One region of the Arthrobacter sp. T2-23 genome, then DNA from elsewhere that is predicted to be linked to it. Evidence: riboswitches for the same ligand, from Rfam matches in the RefSeq annotation. Region 1 holds a riboswitch; each other region holds the start of a gene.
What was found. Region 1 has a riboswitch for cyclic di-AMP ahead of ACZ5Z0_RS00255 (NlpC/P60 family protein). Riboswitches for the same ligand answer to the same signal wherever they lie in the genome.
Positions count from the first base shown of each region.

Region 1 (2,252 bases):
GGCGCCCAACTGGCAGACAGCTTCCGCCGGCTCGGACTCATCGACGAGTACTGGATCTACATCCATCCGGTGCTGCTGGGCCGCGGCACACCGCTCTTTAAGCCCTCGGACAGCCGGACCGCGCTCACGCTCGCCGAAACGAGGACTTTCGGCAACGGTGTGGTCCGGCTGCGCTACACCCGCTGAGCCGCACCGGACACGCGAAGGCCAGTGGCCGGCTGTCGTGGGGACAACCGGCCACCGGCCTTCGGGAGCAGTGCTTGCGCGGTGACTACGCCCCGGCGCGGACGAAGGTCACGCCGCCGGTGGCCGTGAGCCAGGACAGCGGGTGCGAGATCGTCTGGTTGGATCCGTTCATGCCGCCGCTGATCGCCTGGCCGTTGCCGGCGTAGATGGCGACATGGCCGGACTGGACGATCATGTCGCCGGGCTGCGGGTCGGCCACAACCTTGCCGTAGTTCATGAACTGCTGGGGACCCAGGTCACCGACCGGGATCCCGGCAGCACCAAGGGCCTTCTCGACCATGGCAGTGCAGTCCTGGGTGATGCCGATCTGGCTGTAGGCGGCAGAGAGCATCGCAGCGTTGATTCCGCCGGCCGCCGGGGCCGGGGCAACGGCTGCCTGGACGGTGATCTTCGGCGCGGCCGGCGCTTGAGCGACGGCGGGCGCGGCCGGCGCAGCGACGGGCTTGGGCTGCTCGATCACCGGCGCCGGCGTGGTTGCCACCGCCGGACGGTCGAAGCTGATCTTCACGGCGGAATCAGCAGCAACCGGTGCCGAGACCTTGCTCGCGACGTCGACGGAGGATGCGGGGGCGGAGTCGCGTTCTGCGGACGCGGCCGCCGCGTTGGCAGCCATGCCGCTCGTCAGGACGAGGCCGGAGGCGGCCATAATAACTGCGGCCTGGCGGCCCACAGTGCCTGGCTTAATCGAAAATGCCGAGGTCCGTCCGGCAGGGGCGTCGGAACGATGGCGCGCAGCAGTAGTGCTTGAAGTCATGTTTGTAGCCTCTCCCAATGCCTGCGAGGTGAGCTGTCGGATTCGGATGGGAGGCACCCGGCCGCGGACCCGCCAGAGCGGGCTGTGCGGCTTCACCCCAAGACCTGCCGGAACGGCAAGTCGAAAGTGGTTTCCCCGTCTCTGCCAGAAGGTTGCATTCGGATCCCGGGCCGCGGCAGAGTTAGGCAATCGGCTCGGAAGCGCCCGTATCGGAAACAAACAGGCACCCATCCACGGTAACGGTACCCGGCGGTAATGTCACATTCAGGTAACGACGGGGTGTCCAGGCAGGGAATTTTGCCTAGGGTGCCGGCAGCCGCAACGCATAGGATGAGGTCAGCCAGCATTACCTCAAACGGAGGGCCCCGCTATGAACAGGCACTGTGTCGCCATCTGCCAGCTAAGCGATCAGCCGCAGGAAGACTTCGACGTTAACACGGAGCTACTGGTTCTCGAGGGCGGGGAAATCCACGTGGCGACGTGGGACGCCGAACCTCGCGACGGCGGATTCGACGTCCACGTGCTGAACGACCGGGTGGATGCCCTCGGTTTTATGGTGGTGACCGACTGGCAGTTCCTCGATGGCAAGGCGTACGCCGTGGTGGAGCGCCGGACGGAGCCTTAGGGAAGCCTGCCGAGGACCTGGTTGACCACGTCCGCGCCCTCCCGGGCCGCGGCGTCGAAGTTGAGCGTGTCCGCAGCGGTGCCGTTGACGCTCTGCCGGTAAATGACACGCCGGCCCGTACCTGCCGGCCGGGGACACTTCCGTTGAGCCTGCGGCCGCAGTGCTGCTGCCCGTTGATGGGACGCCGACGGTGGCCGGGCCCGTCCCCTGTCCGCCCGCGCACGCGCACGCGGCCAGTACGAGGGTTGCCGCCGGGGCCCGCTTGGCTAGAACCGCAGCCCCGGGCGATCCTTGCCCACATCCGCGAGCACCCGGTGCACCGCTTCCCGGACCAGGTCGCCATCGCCGTCATGGTTCCCGCCGCTGGGATCCGCCGCAGTGCCGGGACCGTGGGCCCGTGTTCCCTTGGCTTGCCGCACAAAGCCCTCCCAGTCGCCGCTGCCGGCCCGGAGTCCGCGCAGTGGCGCCAGCAGGGCTGCGCGGCGCAGCCAAGGGTCCGGGTCCTGCAGCCACCGTTCCATGACGGCCTCCGCCCGGCTCCGGCTGAGGCCGTCAAGGCCGGCGATGAGAGGCCCGACGACGTCGACGGCCAGCGGATCTGCCAGCTCGCGAAGGCGCGCGGTGCGC
Region 1 covers NZ_AP027917.1:43,215-45,466, reverse strand. Annotated here, with positions in the region: gene ACZ5Z0_RS00260 (dihydrofolate reductase family protein) at 1-186, shown strand, start outside; gene ACZ5Z0_RS00255 (NlpC/P60 family protein) at 272-1,000, opposite strand; cyclic di-AMP (ydaO/yuaA leader) riboswitch at 1,005-1,167, opposite strand; gene ACZ5Z0_RS00250 (hypothetical protein) at 1,371-1,625, shown strand; gene ACZ5Z0_RS00245 (DNA alkylation repair protein) at 1,892-2,252, opposite strand, start outside.

Region 2 (2,252 bases), 1.4 Mb from region 1:
CTTGAGTCGCGGCAGCAGAGCGAGATGAAGGTGCGCCAGTTCGTTGCCGACGCCTCGCATGAGCTGCGGACTCCGCTGACGGCCATCCGCGGCTACACAGAACTGATGCGCATGACAGAGCACTTCACCCCGGACGGCGAGAAATCCCTCGCCCGGGTGCAGAGCCAGTCGGAACGGATGACGACCCTCGTGGAGGACCTGCTCCTGCTGGCCCGCCTCGACGAGGGCCAGCCGCTGAAGTTCAGCGACGTGGATCTCTCCCAGCTTGCAATCGAGACGGTCAGCGATGAGAAGGTCATGGCCCCGGACCGCCTCTGGAAGCTGGAGCTCGCCGAGGAGCCCGTCGTGGTGCGGGGCGATGCTGCCCAATTGCACCAGGTGCTGGCGAACCTGCTTTCCAACGCTCGCAAGCACACCGAGCCGGGAACGACCGTGACCACGGCGGTAGAACGCACCAATGACGGCACCGCCATCGTCACGGTGACGGACAACGGCACCGGAATTGCCCCCGAATTCGTGGATAGGGTGTTCCGCCGCTTTGCCCGTGCGGACGCGTCCCGCCGGAACCCCGTTGGAACCGCGGCGCCGGCCGCAGTGCCATCCCGGGCGGGATCGCAGGCACCGGCGCCCGCCATGGCGCGGGCGCGCGCGGGCTCCGCCACCTTCACTTCCCCTGTTCCGGCGGCGACGGCGGAAGGCACCAGCGGTCTGGGGCTGTCCATTGTGCAGGCGATTGTCGAGGCCCACGGCGGCACCGTCCACGTCACGTCCGGGCCCGGCCGCACGCAGTTCGCCGTCCGCCTCCCCGAGGCGGCTCCGGCGACCTAGGAGAGGCAAGCTGCCGCGCGGTTGGACGAGGCCTCCGTTACCCAAATGTGACATCCAATGGAAAGTCCGGTACCGTTTTTAGGGTGCGGCCATCGATCTGGCCGCATATCCGGATTGACGCCAAACTCTGCCGCTTCCCGGATTCCGATGGATTAGGCAGAGACGGGGGACCCAGAGTTCCCGGGCATCTGCATCCATGCACCCTTGGGGTTAAGCCGCCACGTCGAGATTCCGTGCGGCCGGATTTTTGCATCCGAACCCGACAGCTAACTCCGTAGGCGTTGAGAGGCAAACATGACTCATTTCAAGGTACCCATGCGCCCACAAGGCGCAAAACAGGCATCCGAAGCCGCGATCGCGCGCCACCGCGCCGAGCCGGCGAAGCGCACGACACTGTCCCGGATTGGCGCCCGCGCGGGCTCCAAGGGCAAGCGCGCCGCCGTCGCGGCAACCGCCCTCGCGGTACTGCTGGGCGCAGGCGCCGCGGGCCAGGCCTCCAGCACGACGGCCCACACGGCAGACGCGTCCAAGGAATCGTCGCTGCAGAAGTTGGAGTTCGAACAGGTCGGCAGCAACTCCCCCGCCTCCCCCTCCACCGGCACTGTGGAAGCCAAGGCGGCGGAAGTCAAGCCCGCCGAAGCCCCGGCACCGCCAGCCCCGCCCGCGCCGGTCGCCCCAGCCGCCGCCCCCGCCCCGGTGCAGCCGGTCGCCGTCGACGATCCGGCCGGCGCGCAGGCCTATGCCGCCGCGCAATTGCCCGTCCACGGCTGGGCTCCCAGCGAGATGCCGTGCCTGCAGAAGCTGTGGACCAGGGAGTCCGACTGGAAGACCACCGCCACGAACCCCAGCAGCGGCGCCTACGGCGTGGTGCAGTCCCTGCCGGCGGAGAAGATGGCAAGCGCCGGCGCGGACTACCGGACCAACTACCGGACCCAGATCAACTGGGGCCTGAAGTACGTGCAGGACCGGTACGGCTCGCCCTGCGGCGCCCTGAACTTCCATTACGCGAACAACTGGTACTAAACAGCCGCCACACGGGCCCCGGCCCGGCGACACGCAAGGCCCCGGATTCAGTGCATCCGGGGCCTTGCGTGCGCCTGCAACCTTGGCGGTCCGCCCGCCCAGTAAGGCTAGGCGTTGGGACGGCCGGGGATGTATTGCACCGCCCACTTGTTGCCATCAGGGTCGGAGAAGTGGACGAAGTGGCCCCAGTCCTGGATGTCGACGTCGCTGACGTCCACGCCGTTGTCCTTCAGCTGCTTGTGGGCGGCCTGGATGTCGCTGACCACCAGTTGCAGGCCCGGGGCGGTGCCGGGCGGGGCACTGTTGAGACCCTCGCCGATCGCGATCGAGCACCCTGATCCCGGCGGTGTCAGCTGGACGAACCGGATGCCTTCGGTGGGCCGTTCGTCGTAGTCGGCGTT
Region 2 covers NZ_AP027917.1:1,492,295-1,494,546, forward strand. Annotated here, with positions in the region: gene ACZ5Z0_RS06825 (sensor histidine kinase) at 1-828, shown strand, start outside; cyclic di-AMP (ydaO/yuaA leader) riboswitch at 937-1,124, shown strand; gene ACZ5Z0_RS06830 (aggregation-promoting factor C-terminal-like domain-containing protein) at 1,144-1,851, shown strand; gene ACZ5Z0_RS06835 (VOC family protein) at 1,959-2,252, opposite strand, start outside.
Region 2: another riboswitch for cyclic di-AMP. It lies ahead of ACZ5Z0_RS06830 (aggregation-promoting factor C-terminal-like domain-containing protein); the one in region 1 lies ahead of ACZ5Z0_RS00255 (NlpC/P60 family protein).

Region 3 (2,252 bases), 1.3 Mb from region 1:
CCAAGGGCGACCCGGACGGCAAGCTCAAGCAGCTGCTCAGTGCCCAGTCCGCCAGCACGATTACCCGGGCCGCCTCAGCCGGCAGCCTGGGGGCACCGCTGGACGTGATGGTGACCGCCTCGCCGTTCGGCTACCGGATCAGTCCCATCACGGGGGCCGTGGGCGAATTCCACCGCGGCCAGGACTACGCCGCCCAGTGCGGCACCCCCGTGCACGCCGCGGCCAGCGGCACCGTAACCTTTACCGGTTGGCACCCCTACGGGGGCGGCAACCGCGTCGTGATCGACCATGGCAACGGCCTGGAGACCACGTACAACCACTTGTCGTCCTCAAACGTCCGCGTGGGCCAGCAGGTTTCCCGCGGCGATGTGGTGGCGATGAGCGGAACCACCGGCGCCTCCACCGGCTGCCACCTCCACTTCGAGGTGATGGTCAACGGAGAAGTCGTTGATCCGCTGGGCTGGCTTTAGACCGACCCGAGGGACCACTCGCATTTCCGTGACACGCCGTGATCTGAATGTGACATTGAGTCCTAACTGCTGTACCGTATGAAGCACGCCAACTTCACCGAAGTTGGCGCTCTTGAGTGGATTGCCTAACTCTGCCACCGCTCAAGGTCCGTTCGCATGACATCGTCTGGCAGGGGCGGGGGAACCAATTTTGGTCTTCGCAAGAAGACCTTGGGGTTAAGTCGCAAAGCTTCCCAGGAAGCGGCGCGGCCGGGTGACTCCCATCCGAATCCGACAGCTCACCTCGTAGGCATTGGGAGAGGCTACTTTCGTGTCTTCACGCCACAATGCTGCGCGTTCTCGCGCTGGCGAGGCTCACTTGAGCCCGCTGAACTCCATGCTCCGCGCGGCCCTTGCCGGCGCCCGGACTGGATCTCACAACGCAGTTCCCGCTTTTGGCGCGTCTTCGCAGTACACCCTTCGCTAAAGAAACCCGTTTCGGGGCGATCCGGCGTACCCCCAAGATGCCGGAGCGTCCTCAGTCCCGCCTGCAACAGCGCGGACAAAAGGATCACGAAAGAGAGAACTGAATGACTACTCGTGCAACCATTGCACGCCACCGCGCGGAGGTCACCAAGACCAACTCGCTGGCTGTCATTGCTAAGGCCGTCGGCGACAACGCCGGTGGTATGGGTCGCCAGGCCGCGGTTATCGCTGCAGCCTCCGGCCTGGTACTGACCAGCGGTATCGCAGCCAACGCTGCCGAGACCAACGTTCAGCGCGAATCGACTTCTGCTTCCGCCACGGAAGTACAGTCCACCGCACCGGCCACGATCTCAGCGGCCTCCAGCATCGCGATCTCCTACGAGAAGCCTGCTGTCACCACCGCACCGGCCCCGGTCGAGGCACCCAAGCCGGTCGTCCAGGTCAAGGAAGCTGCTGCTTCCACCGGCACCGCCGTGACGGCTTCCCTGGCCACGAAGGCTCCGGCTGCTGTCAGCGGCATGGGCGCTTCGATCGCCGCAGCTGCCTACGCGCAGATCGGCGTCTCCCAGGACTGCACCATGCTGGCGACCAACGCGCTGGCCGCAGTGGGCATCAACTACCACGGCTGGCCGGCAGGTTACCTGTCCCTGGGCCGCACCGTGAGCGCCGCTGAGGCTCAGCCGGGCGACCTCGCCTACTACCAGAACGGCGGCATGGGCATGGCCCACATCGCTGTTTACGTCGGCAACGGCATGGCCGTCCACGGCGGCTGGAACGGCGGAACCACCGCGCTCTACAGCGTCAACGTAGGCTCCGGCCCGGTCTTCATCCGCGTCGGCGGCTAGGACTGAATCCCGGCGACGCCGGAAGCATTGTGAAGGACCCCTGCCCCGCGGCAGGGGTCCTTTGCGTTGGCGGACCGCCGCTGGGCCGTGCCGTGGGGGCCAGGGATAAGAAAAATTCGGTAATCCGGCCTCCCGGTGTTTACTCTTGTGGTGTCGATCCATAGCCCGACCATGCACAGGGCAGCCGGCCCTCGTGCCCCTGGCGGGTGCGGCCGTGAAGAGGTATGCGGATGCGCACTCTCGTTCTGAATGCTGGATATGAACCGCTGGCGGTAGTCACCTTCCGCCGGGCGTTGGTCCTTGTGCTGACGGGGAAGGCCAGCGTGGTGGCCGAAGGCGACGATCCCGTGGTGGGCCCGCAGGACATCCTCGGCCGCCCTTCGGTGATCCTGTTGAACAGGTACATCAGGCCCCGATACAACACCATGACGGCGGTCAGCCGCAGGGGAGTGCTCCGCCGGGACAATCACCG
Region 3 covers NZ_AP027917.1:1,306,448-1,308,699, reverse strand. Annotated here, with positions in the region: gene ACZ5Z0_RS05965 (M23 family metallopeptidase) at 1-470, shown strand, start outside; cyclic di-AMP (ydaO/yuaA leader) riboswitch at 618-776, shown strand; gene ACZ5Z0_RS05960 (NlpC/P60 family protein) at 1,040-1,780, shown strand; gene ACZ5Z0_RS05955 (HNH endonuclease) at 2,011-2,252, shown strand, end outside.
Region 3: another riboswitch for cyclic di-AMP. It lies ahead of ACZ5Z0_RS05960 (NlpC/P60 family protein); the one in region 1 lies ahead of ACZ5Z0_RS00255 (NlpC/P60 family protein).